2 regions of the Brevibacillus sp. M2.1A genome follow, and region 1 is predicted to be linked to the other one. Evidence: riboswitches for the same ligand, from Rfam matches in the RefSeq annotation. Region 1 holds a riboswitch; the other holds the start of a gene.
What was found. A riboswitch is a leader RNA that binds a small molecule or an ion and turns the genes downstream of it on or off. The one in region 1 is predicted to bind S-adenosylmethionine.

Region 1 (7,990 bases):
AGCAACTGGTACTTGTCTGGTGGCGGATTGGTATCCACCGCTGGCATGGCAGAAGAAGTTCTGAAAGAAGTTAAATGGTAAGAGGCTAGAAAAGAAAGTGGCGGCAGCCCATGGGAGTAAGGCATTCCCTGGGCTGTCGCCTTTTCATTTTTTAGAACGTGCTGATTCATTTATACTCGGGGCTCCCGCTTGGCAAACTCTTGTAACATCCCTCTTATTTGTTCAACCAATAAAGCAGGTGCCTTCTTTGGTGAACCCGAGTCAAACGGTGGCTGGGGATCGTATTCCAAAATCAACTGGACTCCTTTGCCCATATCCTCTCCCAATTCCCATGCAACCAATTGGAGTGCCATGTCGATACCAGAGGAAACGCCGGCTGCTGTAACGATTTTGCCCTGACGAACGACTCTCTCCTCTGTTGGAATGGTACCAAGAGATTGGAGCAGTTCGAAGGACCCCCAATGAGTAGTGGCTACGGCTCCATGTAACAAGCCTGCGGCACTCAAAATCAGAGAGCCGTTGCAAACAGACGTAGTCCATTTCGTCGTCTCATGTATGTGGCGAATCCACTGTAGAGTTTCTTCGTCATTCATAGGGGTTTTATAATTGGGCGGACTGCAACCGGGAACAACAAGAATATCAGCGGAAGTAACTTCTGAAAAACTGTAATCGGCATGTAAATAGCCCATATTGGAATCAAGTTTGATTAACCCTTTTTTCTTAGCGACAAATTTTACTTCACATTTCAACGTAGCAGCGAATACATCGTATGGACCAATTGCATCTAATGCGGTGATGCCGTCGAAAAGCAAGATGGCAACCTTCATGCTGATCTCTCCTTTGAAATGGGATATTTTTCTTGCAAACAAATACTACCATACATATAGGGGGTATATGTATGTCTGAGTTGTGACTAACTGCAAGGTTTTCTAAGCCACGTAACGAGGAGAGATAAACGGTTGGTATAGCAAAAAGCCGGTTACACCGTAAAACGTGGTGAAAACCGGCTTTTTGCTAGCGGAATCTAACCGTTATCTGGCTCCAACCAGCTTGCGCTCTTGCGTGTAAACAGGTTGGGTAGTGTTTTCGTTAGGTTGCTTTAGATCCACAGCATGACATAGCTCATATGGGAGGCAGAGCGGCACACCCGTGCGAGGGTCAGTCAGGATGTCTGCTTCGATGTTAAATACCTTACGCAGCATCTCAGGCGTCATGACTTCAGCAGGGCTTCCCTCAGCGACGACGGTACCGCGAGAGATGGCAACCATGTGCTGTGCATAACGGGTTGCGTGGTTCAAATCATGGACGACCATGACGATCGTACGATTTTCTTCGTCATTCAGCTTTTGCAGGAGCTTGAGAACCTCCAGCTGATGAGCCATATCCAGGAAAGTTGTAGGCTCATCCAGGAACAGGATGTCCGTTCCTTGCGCCAGGGCCATCGCAATCCAGGCGCGCTGACGCTGACCGCCGGATAGCTGGTCAACCGGACGATCATGGAAATCTGCCATGCCGGTCATGGAAATAGCCCAGTTTACGATTTCCTTGTCTTCCTTGGTCAAAGAACCGAAGCCTTTTTGATGAGGGAAGCGGCCATAGGTAACGAGCTCAGACACGGTCAAGCCATCGGGTGCGGTTGGGTTTTGCGGCAAAATCGCAAGTTGCTTGGCGACTTCCTTGGTCGATTGCTGATGGATCGACTTTCCGTCCAAAAATACTTGTCCGCCGGTTGGCTTCATAATCCGGGCGAGAGTTTTGAGGATCGTCGATTTACCAGAACCGTTTGCACCGACTAGGGCGGTGATTTTTCCAGAAGGAATGCTGATGTTCAAGTCTTTGACAATGGAAAGCTCACCGTATCCGATGTCCAGCTTTTGCGTGTATAAGCGCTCCACAATGGGCCAACTCCTTTTTAGGAAAGTATGTACATGTATGAGTAAACGCAGACAATGATAATCATTTTCACTAAGGTAAAGTATATAACGGAATGAGGCCAAATTCAATATGAAAAAGCCAACCTGCTCACATGTGTGAACAAATTGGCCTTGGGTTAACTTACGATGGTCAAGCTTTAGTAGGTGATATGAGCGATAATACCTTCTTCGTCGTCCAATACCAGCTCGATACCGGCGGAATAAGGGTTGCGCTGCATCTGGGTCTCCAGGTAGTAGCGAATCGCTTCAATCATATTAATCTCGACCAAGATTTGTTGGCGATCCATCCAGTGTATTTCAGCAGAGAAGCCATACTCCTCGTCCCACATCAGCTCGACGGAGATGTCTTGTGGCTTCAACTGCTTTTTGTTAGCTGCATGAATGCAGATTGCATTAATGATATCTTGTTCAGAAAAAGTTATCTTTTCCATGCGTTCAGTTCCTGTTCTTTCGCGCGCTTGGTTTTGAAGTAGACGAACGCTTTGCGGATCAGGATAATCACAGCGAGGATCGCCATCAGGTTGATCATGAAGCCAAGGATGGAGCCGAGAATACCCATATCAGCGAACAGGCTTCCAAACAGCAAACCAGCCAGACCGCCAATCAGGAGACCTTTCATGAACCCGCCGCTTTTGCTTGCGGTAGCAGCAGGAGTTGTTGTGGTACCTTTATTGGTTGTTGCGTTTACATTTGAATCGGCTTTGTTGGTTGTTTGTGTATTGGTAGGAGCCGTGTTAGAGTTAAAAGATTTTTTCCCGGACTTATAACCTTTCGCATCGGCATGATCAATGAATCCTCCGGCCGGAGCGAGTACGAGCATTACGGCAACCAACATCATGATGAGTTTTTTCATGTTATTTGAGTAGCCCCTCTCATTAAAATGACTTGTATATATAAGTCTACATGAATATCGAGCGAAATACCAACGAACTTTCAGTGACGATCAGTCTAAATACCTACAAAAAAGCCCCTGACAAGCGATTTCGTCAGGGGTTCTTCGATTTACGCGCTCTTTTTCAGTTTTCGGGCTGCCCAGTTACCCAACGATTGAATGAGCTGGACCAAAACGACGAGGATAATGACGGTAATGATCATGACTTCGATATCCCATTGCTGATAGCCGTATCGCAAGGCGAGATCGCCCAATCCACCGGCACCCACTGCGCCCGCCATAGCAGTGGCACCGATCAAACCGATGGTCGCAATCGTCAGGCAGAGGACGATGCCAGGTCGTGCTTCACGCAGCATGATGCGAAAAATAATCTGCGTCCGGGATGCACCCATCGCTTGGTACGCTTCGATCACGCCGCGATCTACGTCATGCAGGGCCGTTTCCATCAGGCGTGAGATGTAAGGTGTCGTATAGACGATGAGCGGCACAATGGCTCCCTCAATCCCAATCGAGGTGCCCACGATCAACTCTGTAAAAGGAATGATCGCAACCATAAGAATAATAAAAGGCAGTGAACGCACAATGTTGATGAGCGTATTCAGGGTGTGATAGATGATCTTGTTCGGGAAAAGGTGATTCGCCTGTGTGATGACCAACAAAATCCCGAGCGGAATCCCGATCAATGTCGCAATGAACAACGAAAACCCGACCATGATAACAGTCTCTTGCAGGGATTGCCCGAATACCGGAATCATTTCAATCAGACGCTCCATTAGCTCCGCACCTCCTCTGGTGACACAATATCTACGCGGTAGACGGATTCCCGCAAGAAGCGAATGCCGTCTTGAATGGGCTGGTCTTCACCAGAAATGTGCAATAGCAAAATGCCGAGCGCCGTTCCCTTAATGGTCGTAATCGAGCCGTACAACAGATTGGTGCTAATCGGAAAGCGTGCGGACAAGGTGCCTAGAACTGGATCGAGAGCGGCATCTCCGCGAAAGGCAACGCGAACAATTTTGGAAACAGGTCCGGTTTCTTTTATCTTGGACAAAATCTCCTGTGGTACCTGATCGTCAAAAACCGTTTTGATAAAATTGCGGGTCGTTTGCTCTTGCGGATTGCTGAACACATCCAGAACAGAGCCTTGCTCGATGACGACACCGTTTTCCATGATAGCTACCTGGTCGCAGATTTTTTTGATGACCTGCATTTCATGTGTAATCAGCACGATAGTCAGGTTAAACTTTCGATTGATGTCGAGCAACAGCTCGAGAATCGATTCGGTCGTCTGCGGGTCGAGAGCGGAAGTCGCTTCGTCGCAGAGCAGGATTTCCGGATCAGTCGCAAGCGCACGAGCGATGCCCACCCGTTGCTTTTGTCCACCGGATAGCTGAGAAGGATAAGCGTTTGCTTTATCAGACAAGCCAACCAAGCCGAGAAGGTCTTCTACCTTGCGCTTAATGACATCTTTGGGGACGCGATTCATCCGCAAGATTTCCGCCACATTGTCAAAGACATTATAGGAAGAGAGCAGGTTGAAGTGTTGAAAAATAATCCCGATCTTTTTGCGAGCTTGCCGCAGCTCTTTTTCCTTGAGGGTCAGCATGTTCTGGCCATTGACGATCACAGAACCGCTAGTTGGCTTCTCCAACAGGTTGATGGTACGGAGCAGGGTGCTTTTCCCCGCTCCGCTAAAGCCGATCACCCCGTAGATTTGCCCTTTTTCCACCTGCAGGGATACGCCCTTCAATGCTTTTACCTGCTTGTTTCCTACTTGATACGACTTATGAATATCGGTTAGCTGTATCATAACGAGTTCTCCTTGTGGGTTCTTGATGTTCCTGGCGTCGATCTTACCAGGACGGCAGTACAGCTCCTTCAAAACGCTCGTCGATGAATTTTTTCACTTCTTCCGAGCGGTAGATGTCCACCAGCTTTTTGACGGCAGGGTTGTCTTTGTTGGTTTCGTTGACTGCCAAGATGTTCACGTACGGAGAGTCAGCCTTCTCAGCGAAGATCGCGTCTTTTTTCGGAGAGTAGCCAGCTTCCATTGCGAAATTCGTATTAATCGAAGCAACCTCTACGTTGCTCAGCGAGCGTGCCAGGAAAGCAGCCTCCAGCTCTTTGAATTGCAAATTTTTCGGATTTTCCACGATGTCCAATGGTGTTGCGTTGTCACCCACGCCATCCTTGAGCTTAATCAAGCCAGCTGCCTGATAGAGCAGCAAGGCGCGTGCTCGGTTGGTCGGGTCGTTTTGAATGCCGACAACACCGCCTGCCGGGATATCCTCGACTTTTTTATGCTTGGTGGAGTAAAGACCCATTGGATACGTCACGGTTTTTCCGACCTCGACGATCTTTGTTTTGTGATCCTGATTGAACTTCGCCAAGAACGGAATGGTTTGGAAGCTGTTTACATCGAGATTTCCTTTATCGAGAGCTTGGTTCGGCTGTACGTAATCGTTGAAAACGACGACTTCGACGTCGAGTCCTTTGCCTTTGGCGACTTCTTTTACTTTGTTGAGAATCTCTTCGTGCGGGCCGCCAGTGACGCCGACCTTGAGTGAGGTTTGTTCAGCAGCAGTGCCACCGTTAGCAGGCGCAGCTTCTTGTTTACCACCGCAAGCCGTTACGAGCGATGCAGCGAGCAGCAGTGTAGTGAGCAGTAGACCAGTCTTTTTCATGAAAATACCCCTTTTCTCTGGATGTAAGATGGAAACGAAAAAAGCCTCTTCCGACAGAAGAGGCGAAAACTGCGAGTATGTAAACACACTGCAACAATACCTCTCTTATCTGTCGGAATAAATTCCGCTGGATTTGGCACCATATCGTTTGCGATAGGTTGCCGAGGTGTCATAGGGCCAGTCCCTCAACCTCTCTTCATAAGAGAATGTGCTATGAAATTTTAACGAAAGATAAAATCGCTAATCCTTATTCGAATAGTTGGATTATATCTTGCACCAACATGGATGTCAAAGTTTTTTTCAAATGAATGCGATATTTGCGAAAAATGTGGTGATTCTACCTTCCTTTCGCATTACTCCTGTACAACCACCAATCGGGCGGGATGAGAGTCTATTGTTTTTCAAATATTTTCCATATAAATTCTTGATTTTCCATTTATTACCATGTAACATACTTAATAGGAAGATAATTCCAAATTACTAGTAATGGAGGATTATTATGAAAAGATCTGTTAAAGGTACAATTGCAGCAGCTCTTTTACTTAGCAGTCTATCTATTGGATCTAGTGCTATGGCATCATCACATGATGCAGTTGTAAAAGAAAAATATCCGGAGAGTAACGTTAAGGTTAATCAGGTTAAATATCAGGATAATTCCGCAAAATCTTATTTGAAGTTATTGGAACCTATGGGATCTGAAAGACCGATTGATGACGTGCCAATTAAGAATGCCAAAACGGATTCCAAAAATTTTAATATTCCAGAGGGCTATGGTTGGGTTAAAGTGTGGGTATATAATAGTGGAACCTACGAGATCAAAGTGTCCGTTACTGATTCATCCGGTAGTCAGAAAATGTTCTTTAGAGTACCACCTTATGGTAATCAAAAAATTGAAATAAGTAGCTCGCCATGGGGAACTGGTTCGCATACAGTTTCGCTTTCGTCAGATGAGAACATGGAAGGTAAAGTTGCAGTAAAAATAGCACAACACCAGAATGAGCTGTAACACATAACAAAATACCAAAAACGAAAAAACATCTCGGTTCACTGTTTATGGTGAATCGAGATGTTTTTTGGCGTTGTACTCGCCTCCAAGTGGGGATAGAAAAATCTGAAATTTAATTTTCTGACAGACCACGAGAGAACTGCCCACCCTGAAAGGGGGGAGGGGCAGAAGGTATCGCATAGTCCCCTGTCCGGTAAATCGCGGCAGAGCAATTCACGCAATTATATGAAATTGATCTAAATACGAATATTCTATTGAAGAATCGAAAAATCATTTGTATAATGAGAGCGAATGAACTCTATGCCAGCTATCGCAGGTGATGACATGACTCTCGTGGACTCCAATGAAACCAGAAAAAAGCTGTCTGCCATCTATAATGAGATAGCAAAAGAGTTGTTCGGATTTGGAACGACTTTGCTCCGAGTCACGATTGAAAACCAGATGATTACGTTCCAAGCCAAGCATCGTCGCTCTCCGCGCTCACAAGCGTTGGAAGGAGAAGCGCCGGCCCTCAAGCTCGAAGTCGATTTTCGCATGTCCCTTCTTTATAAGAAGAAACTGAGAGAACGACTGGAAGAAGAGATGGGGTTGCCGTTGGAAGCCGTGCTGAGGGACTATGATGCGCCTACGCAGTGGGCGATCACGAATGTTATTTTAGCTGAATCAGAACTGAATACCTGACGCAATCGTTCGGATTTTCTCTTTTGATCTATCTTAAGGGGAGACCGTAGACTTTGCGTAAAACGGGTGTCACTTCTCTTTGTTTACGAAGAAAAGTGCTCTTGTTTAGAATGATACGTTCTAATCAAGGGTACTTTTCTTTTTATTGTATCACCATATTTTGTCATCAATTGAACCCAACTGGAGGAGAATTACGATGAAAAAATTACTTGCTGGAATCCTGTCTTTCTCTATGATGTCACTGGCTCTCGCTGGCTGTGGCAGCAATGATCAACCACAAGCGGGAGGAGCTGGCGGTGAAGCCAAGGGCGAGCCACAAAAGCTGGTCATCTCCACATGGGGCTTCTCCGAAGACTTTTTCCGCAAAGAAGTATATGAGCCGTTTGAAAAAGAACATAACGTGAAAATCGTACTGGAAATCGGGAACAACGCAGAGCGTCTGAACAAAATTCGCCAAGGAAGCTCCGATGTAGACTTGATCTACCTCTCTGACTACTATGCACAGCAAGGGATTGAGAGTGGCGCATTTGAAAAAATCGACCGCAGCCGAATCCCGAACCTGGATCAAATCTACGACATCGCCAAAGCACCACTGGGCGAGGAATACGGTCCAGCTTACACGATTGGCCAATTCGGGATTGCCTACAATCCAAAGCTCGTAAAAACCGAAATCAAAGATTGGAAAGATCTGTGGAACCCTGAGCTGACAGGCAAGCTGACACTGCCAAGCATTACTTCCACGACAGGCCCGATGGTTCTCGACAGTGCTTCTGCGGTCGCGGGCAGCAAGGAA
Region 2 (7,990 bases), 760 kb from region 1:
GTCGATGCTGTATATGATTGGGACGGTAGATGAGGAAAATGTGAATACGGTGCGTCAACGGATTAATCATCTGGAATTGGACACCAGTCTGGATTCTACCATACTGGCTCAGCATATCGCAGACAATGAGAAGTCATTATTTCCTACTCTTCAACAAACAGAGCGTCCAGACCGAGTCGTACACGGTTTGCGACAAGGGCAGATTGCCATACTCGTGGAGGGGAGCCCGTTTGCTTTACTCGGCCCCACCACCCTATTACAATTTTTTCAGTCGCCAGATGACTATTACTTGCGCTGGAGTCTCGCTACTTTTAACAGGCTCATGCGAATCTTTGCCATGATTTTGTCCCTGATCCTGACCCCGATCTACGTGGCTGCGCTGACCTATCATTACGAGATGATTCCAGCTGATCTGTTGCTTTCTCTCGCGCAATCGCGCTCTCGGGTACCGTTTCCACCACTGTGGGAGGCCATCTTGATGGAGCTGATCATTGAGCTTTTGCGGGAAGCGGGAGCGAGGCTGCCGACCAAGGTCGGTCAGACGATTGGTATTGTAGGCGGTATTGTTATCGGACAAGCTATCGTTCAGGCCGGATTCACCAGCAATATCTTGATTATTATCGTTGCCCTCGGGGCTTTGTCATCCTTTATCGCGCCTAGCTATATGATCGGCTCTACAATCCGGGTGGTTCGTTTTCCGATGATTTTGCTGGCAGGTGTACTGGGTGCATTAGGCATTGTGGTCGGATTTAGTTTTTTAGCCAGTCATTTGCTTCGCCAGACCAGTCTGGGCCGTCCTTATATGTACCCGATTTATCCCGTGCGATTTTCAGATTGGAAGGATGGCTTTATACGCGCTCCCTTATCCTCCCTTTCGGAACGGCTCAAGTTTTTTAACCCAAAACGAATATCACGCTTTGACAGGGATAGAGCCAAAGAGAAGAAAGACATTGACGAGTGAGCGAGGCGGCTATGAAGATCAACATCGATGTAAGCAAGGACAATACGATAACGGCATTTCTTGCAGGGGTTCTTGTGCATGGCACGCAGTTAGGGATGGGCATTTTGGGCTTCCAACGAATCATTGCCAAGGAAGCGGGGCACGATGCTTGGATATCTGTCGTACTCGCTGCCTTGTTTACTCATCTTACGGTGATGACCATTAACAAGACCTTGCAAAAATACCCCTCAGCCGATATTTACGGAATTCAGGAAGATGTGTTTGGAAAGTGGCTGGGAACAGGCATTAGCATCATTTATTTGACCTATTTTTTTGTGTCGGCTGGAGTCATTTTACGCACCTACATTGAAGTTGTCCAAACCTGGATGTTTCCGAATTTACCGACGTGGGTTCTGTCAGGAATCATCCTGTTTCTAGCGTTTTACACAGTCGTAGGGGGGATAAGAGTCATCGCAGGCTATGCATTGTTCTCCTTTATGGTCACGATATGGATGATATTTGAGTTATATTTCCCCTTGAAATTTGCCAGGTGGGAATATTTGTTTCCCATCATGGACACCAGCCTGGAGAACCTTTTCAATGGAATGATTGCCATGTCTTTGACCAGTGCCGGCTTTGAGATCCTCTACGTTGCCTATCCATATGTACAAAATAAAGAGAGGGTACAAAAAAGTGTACAGTTGGGGGTGCTGGTGACGTATCTGATCTATTTGCTAGTTATGATTGTGGCGCTGGTCTTTTTTAGTCAGGGCCAGCTCATGAGAACGATCTGGGCGACACTCAATATGCAAAAGATGGTGTACCTCCCTATTCTGGAAAGGTTTGAGCTGGTTGTCATTTCGTTATGGCTTCTCGTGATCTTGCCGAATATCATGCTGTATTTGTGGGCTTCTGCCCGAGGTCTCAAGCGCTTGTTCGGATTCAATCTACGTCATTCGTTGTATTGGATTATACCCGTGATTTATGTAGCCTCCTTGTCGCTGCTTTCCAGGCAGGAGATGAGTCGGATGACGAATATTTACTCGCATATAACCCTGTACATTATATACGTGTACCCCTATTTTTTGTACCTGATGGTCTGGCTGAAGCAACGAAAGCAAAGGGCGAAACCAACCAGCAAAGGAGAGAGTGCCTGATGCTGCCCAAGCGTCTTTTTGCCTTGTGGTGTTCATGTGTCCTTGTTCTGGCAGGCTGTTCAGATCGGCAAATTTTTGATGAGACAGGACTTGCCACGTCTGTCGGCTATGATCTGTTAAAGGATGGAAACATTCGGGGGACAGCAATCATGCCCTCCATTAATCCGGAGGCGAAAGAAAAGATACAAGTTTTTTCAGCCACCGGTGAAACCAGCAAGGGAATTCGGGATCGGATCAATTTACAATCAGATAAAAGAGTATTGGGTGGGCAAATACGTGTCGCACTCTACAGTGAAAAATTGGCAAAGCGTGGACTTGGCAGTATCGTTGACACGTTGTATCGGGATTCCTCTATTTCCAGCAGGGTTTATCTTTGCCTTTTCGAAGGCGAAACATATGATATGTTAACGTATCCCTATTCTGAAGCAGGGAATATCGGAATCTATCTATACCGTATGATTGAGCAAAATATTGAAGGGGAAAAAATTCCGTCTTCCACCATGCATGAGTTTTTTCGAGCTTATTATGACAAAGGAATCGACCCGATCATGCCGTTTATTGCAAAAAAGGGAAATGAGCTGCAAATCAAGGGTATCGCATTATTTCAAGGGGAGCGTTATGTAGGGTGGATCACACCAAAGGAAGCCTTTTTAATCAAGCTCATGCATGGCAAATTCAGGATTGGGAGCTACGATACTTCTGTCCCTGCTCATATTTTTGGCGAGGTGCACAAGAATCACGGAAGTAAAAATGATCGTGTGCAGCTTGTCTTTGATACGATTTCCAGCCATTCAAAAATCGAGCTGACCCAAGTATCTCCCCCGATCTTTGATATTTACATCCGATTAAATGCGCGGATTTTGGAATTAACCCTCCCGCTGAAGCTAGAGAATGCAAGGTTGATGAAAATCATGGAACATGCACTGGAAGAAGAGCTCGGAAAAGAACTGCAGAAAGTAGTCCACAAATTGCAGGACCTCAATGTCGATCCAGCTGGGTTCGGGATCGTGTATCGTTCAAATAGAAGAGGGAAGGCAAATATGACGCAGGCCGAATGGAGAAAGATGTTCAAAGATGCGACATTTCACTTTCACGTAAAGTCGACCATAATACGCAACGGCGTCATGGATTAAAAAACTTTTTCCTGCTATTACTATTGACGTGATATTTTCAAAAAGGATATAATCCGTTTTGTATCATCAAGAAATAGAAAAAACGAACATAATATACGTAGATATCTTTCTTATCAAGAGAGGCGGAGGGACAGGCCCTATGAAGCCCGGCAGCCGGTTCATTTTCGAATGAACGTCGCGGTGCCAATTCCTACAGGATTGTTTGGATCTTGTGTAGATGAGAAGGGTGGATGCGAACGTATACATTGCGTTGCAGCCCCTTTTTCGTTTATGAAAAAGGGGTTTTCATATTTTTATCAAGATTATGGTCGGGAGGTGGATGCGTTGATCCAACTGCGTCATTTGCATAAAAGCTATCAAGTTCAAGGTAAAACCATCCCAGCGTTAACGGGGATCGACCTTTCCATAGAGCAAGGCGAAATTTACGGGATCATTGGACATTCGGGTGCCGGGAAAAGTACATTGATCCGATGCATCAATTTGCTAGAGCGCCCAACTTCAGGGGAAGTTATTGTGGACGGCGTCGATTTGACAAAGCTGGATGAAGGGAAGCTGCAAGAAAAGCGCCGCTCAATCGGCATGATTTTTCAGCACTTCAACTTGCTGTCTTCTTCGACAGTCGGCGAAAATGTCGCTTTTCCGCTCAAGCTGGCAAAGCGTCCAAAGGCAGAGATTGATAAGAAAGTAAACGAACTGCTGAAGCTGGTGGGCTTGGAGGCACATAAGGACAAATATCCGTCCCAGCTGTCTGGCGGACAGAAGCAGCGTGTCGGGATCGCCCGTGCGCTCGCGAATGATCCAAAAGTGCTGCTCTGTGACGAAGCTACATCGGCTCTCGATCCGCAGACGACGAACTCCATTCTGGGACTGCTCTTGGACATCAACCGCAAGCTGGGCTTGACCATAGTGTTGATTACTCACGAGATGCACGTCATTCGCTCTATTTGTGATCGTGTCGGCGTGATTGATGGAGGAAAGATCGTCGAGTCGGGTAACGTACTGGATGTATTCCTTCGTCCGAAGCATCCAACAACACAAGAATTCGTGGAACAAGTAGCAGATTCTACAGAGCTGCGCGAAGCAGTCGAGCACGAAAAAGCCTCGGGGAACCGCACGATTGCTCGTGTCACCTTCCTCGGAGAAAAAACGTACCAGCCGATCCTGTTCCAAACGATGCAAGAGACCGGTACGGTGTTCAGTATTTTGCAGGGAACAATCTCCCGCATGAAAGATACGCCGTATGGTCAGTTGGTGATCGAGCTGGAAGGCGATGTCGCACAGAATCAAAAGACCATCGAGACGCTGCGCCAACGTGGCTTGGAAGTAGAGGTGATATAAATGGACTGGACATTCGAAAATGTGGATTGGGCTGAAATCGGCGAAGGTACGATGGACACGCTCACGATGCTTGGCTTTTCCACCCTGTTTACCGTCCTGATTGGTTTGCCGTTGGGCATCATTCTGTTTTTGACTTCTCGCGGACAGCTTTTGCAAAACCGCACTTTTTATACGATCGCATCATTCGTTGTCAACGTATTGCGCTCGGTACCATTTATCATTTTGATGATCTTGCTGATTCCTGTGACGAAAATGCTCGTAGGAACCTCACTCGGTGTACTGGGTGCCATTCCGCCGCTCGTGTTTGGGGCCGCTCCATTTTTCGCACGTTTGGTGGAAACCTCTCTGCGTGAGATTGATAAAGGCGTGATCGAGGCCGCACAATCTATGGGTGCTTCCAATTGGCAGATCGTCTGGAATGTCCTTTTGCCAGAGTCTAGGTCAGGTCTGATCGCAGGTATTACGATCACGACGGTAACACTGGTCTCCTACACGGCAATGTCTGGGGTAATTGGCGGCGGTGGTTTGGGTGACTTGGCGATCCGATACGGTTATCAGCGTTTCCAAACCGATGTCATGATTGTGACTGTTGTTATTTTGCTGGTGATGGTACAGATCTTACAATCGCTGGGGGACCGTCTGGTTCTGAAATTCAGCCGCAAATAGGATCTTTCCATATAGATTTTCAAAAAATAAGATGAAATACATGCAAGGGGGAAATCATTCATGAAAAAGCTAGTCGTATCTGTACTTTCTACTGTATTGGCATTTTCTTTGGCAGCTTGCGGAGGCAAAACGGAAACAGCACCTGCTCCAGCTGAAGGCGGCGCACAAGGCGGACAAAAGGAAGTAACATTGAAGGTAGGCGCTTCTCCCGTTCCACATGCAGCAATCTTGAAATTTATTCAACCAAAACTGAAAGAACAAGGCGTGAACCTGGAAGTCCAAGAGTTCACTGATTACGTACAGCCTAACGTTCAAGTGAACGAAAAACAACTCGACGCAAACTTCTTCCAGCACAAGCCTTACTTGGAAGATTTCAATAAAGGACAAAACATGAACCTGGTGCCAGTAGTGCCTGTACACATTGAGCCATTCGGAGCTTACAGCAAAAAAATAAAATCTGTTGACGAATTAGCTGATGGCGCAACAATCGCGCTGCCAAACGACCCAACAAACAGCGGTCGCGCACTCGCACTCTTGGAGAAAAACGGCGTGATCAAACTGAAAGAAGGCGCTGGCATCAGCGGTACAGTGAAAGACGTTGTTGAGAACAAGAAAAACCTGAAATTCAAAGAAGTAGAAGCAGCAATGCTGCCGCGCGTTCTGGAAGAAGTAGATCTGGCGTTGATCAATACGAACTACGCGCTGGAAGCAAAGCTTGTTCCAACGAAAGACGCTCTGTTTATTGAAGATAAAGATTCTCCATACGCAAACTTCTTGGTAGCTCGTCCTGACAACAAGGATTCCGAAGCCATTCAAAAGCTGGCAAAAGAACTGAACTCACCTGAAGTGAAAAAGTTCATTGAAGATGAATACAAAGGCGCGATTATTCCAGCGTTCTAATGAAGAAATAATTGATCAATCAAAGAAACCCAACTGGCCTCCAAAGCTGGTTGGGTTTCATTTTTATTAATAATATAGTGAATTTTTATAAAATTTAGTTAAATATATCTCGTCCCCGTTTTCAACTTATTTCCCGTCGAGTATATTGTGTTTGAAGTGGGAAAATATAGATAAGGGGGAATTTTCTGATGAATAGAAATCTCAAGTTGTTTCTTGGCGCGATGCTGGTCGCCGGAAGCATGTTAGCTGGATGTTCGACGAGTACGCAGCCATCAACGACAACCCCTCCGGCTGAGGGAACCGCAGCATCAGCTGAAAAGCCTGCAAATGCAAGGCCGCAGGTATTTCGGGCGAACATTGTGAGTGAGCCTTCGACAGCGGACCCCGGTCTTGCGAAGGATGCCACTTCGGGAGCGATCATCCGTGCTACTTTTGATGGCTTGACGCGTTTCGATGCAAATGCTAAGCCAGTGAACTCAGTAGCATCCGATGTGAAGCTCTCGGATGACAAACTGGTGTATACGTTCACGCTTCGCGACTCCAAGTGGAGCAATGGAGATCCAGTCACTGCCCATGACTTCGTGTATGCATGGAAGCGTGCACTCGGCAAGACATTTGGTGCCGAGTATGCCTATCAGCTGTACTACATTAAAAATGCGAAGCTGATTCACGAAGGCAAGATGAAACCCGACGAACTCGGTGCAAAGGCTCTCGATGACAAAACACTGGAAGTCACGCTGGAGAATCCAACGCCTTACTTTCTGGAGCTGACGGCTTTCTACACATACTACCCGGTTAACAAAAAAGTAGTGGAGGCCAATCCGAAATGGGCAAACGAAGCGGCGACGCACGTAAGCAACGGTCCATTTAAGATGACAGCGTGGGAGCACAAGAGCAAGATCGTGCTTGAAAAGAATGAGCACTACTGGGATAAAGACGTAGTAAAGCTCGATCGCATTGAGTTTGCGATGATCGAGGACGATAATACAGCCCTGTCCATGTTCGAGAACGGTGAGCTGGATTGGGCAGGCCAGCCGCTCGGTGGACTTCCCACCGATGCGATTCCGTCACTAAAAGAGTCGGGCAAACTCGTTGTTCATCCAAAAGCAACGATGTATTGGTACAAGATGAATACGACAAAAGGGCCGCTCAGCAATGTGAAAATTCGTAAAGCACTGGCATACTCGGTAGATCGTCAAACCATCGTAGATAACATCACACAAGTCGGACAGGTGCCAACGATGGGGATGCTGCCGCAATCCATGATTATCAAAAAAGACGGATACTTCAAGGATAATGATGTAGAAACAGCGAAAAAGCTGCTGGAAGAAGGCATGAGGGAGCTCAACATGACAACGCTGCCTCCGATCACCTTGTCTTACAATCCAAGCGATAGACATAAGAAAATTGCCGAAGCGATTCAGGACCAATGGAAACAAAAGCTCGGCATTGATATAAAGATCATGGTGAAGGAGTCCGCCGTTCATTTGCAGGATATGCACGAACTCAATTACGAGATGGGCCGTATCGGTTGGAATGCAGACTTTAATGATCCAATGAACTACCTGGAAATGTTCCGGGATGGTAAAACAGGCAACAACGACACGGGCTGGGAAGATCCCCGCTACCAAGAGCTGCTGAAACAGTCATCGGTTGAAATTGACCCAGAGAAACGCAAGCAACTATTTGCAGAGGCTGAACAAATCTTTATGGATGCCATGCCGTTAATCCCGCTGTTCACGGATGTGGATGTGTGGGTGCAAAGTGACAAGGTGAAAGGCGTTCAAGTGGATGGACTCGGATTTATCGACCTGAAGTGGGCAGAGATGACAGAGTAACGAATAGAACAAAAATCC

Region 2: it holds a riboswitch for S-adenosylmethionine, as region 1 does, so the genes downstream of both, HP567_RS05240 (methionine ABC transporter ATP-binding protein) here and HP567_RS01340 (MetQ/NlpA family ABC transporter substrate-binding protein) in region 1, are expected to answer to the same signal.

The regions. Positions count from the first base shown of each region.
Region 1 covers NZ_JABSUY020000001.1:295,746-303,735, reverse strand. Annotated here, with positions in the region: gene HP567_RS01375 (siderophore ABC transporter substrate-binding protein) at 1-81, shown strand, start outside; gene HP567_RS01370 (DJ-1/PfpI family protein) at 171-827, opposite strand; gene HP567_RS01365 (ABC transporter ATP-binding protein) at 1,032-1,895, opposite strand; gene HP567_RS01360 (YxcD family protein) at 2,072-2,365, opposite strand; gene HP567_RS01355 (hypothetical protein) at 2,353-2,787, opposite strand; gene HP567_RS01350 (methionine ABC transporter permease) at 2,937-3,599, opposite strand; gene HP567_RS01345 (methionine ABC transporter ATP-binding protein) at 3,599-4,636, opposite strand; gene HP567_RS01340 (MetQ/NlpA family ABC transporter substrate-binding protein) at 4,680-5,510, opposite strand; SAM riboswitch class I at 5,613-5,715, opposite strand; gene HP567_RS01335 (hypothetical protein) at 6,010-6,516, shown strand; gene HP567_RS01330 (Na-translocating system protein MpsC family protein) at 6,841-7,197, shown strand; gene HP567_RS01325 (ABC transporter substrate-binding protein) at 7,394-7,990, shown strand, end outside.
Region 2 covers NZ_JABSUY020000001.1:1,057,612-1,065,601, forward strand. Annotated here, with positions in the region: gene HP567_RS05225 (spore germination protein) at 1-961, shown strand, start outside; gene HP567_RS05230 (GerAB/ArcD/ProY family transporter) at 973-2,097, shown strand; gene HP567_RS05235 (Ger(x)C family spore germination protein) at 2,097-3,230, shown strand; SAM riboswitch class I at 3,338-3,454, shown strand; gene HP567_RS05240 (methionine ABC transporter ATP-binding protein) at 3,555-4,568, shown strand; gene HP567_RS05245 (methionine ABC transporter permease) at 4,569-5,234, shown strand; gene HP567_RS05250 (MetQ/NlpA family ABC transporter substrate-binding protein) at 5,295-6,134, shown strand; gene HP567_RS05255 (peptide ABC transporter substrate-binding protein) at 6,323-7,972, shown strand.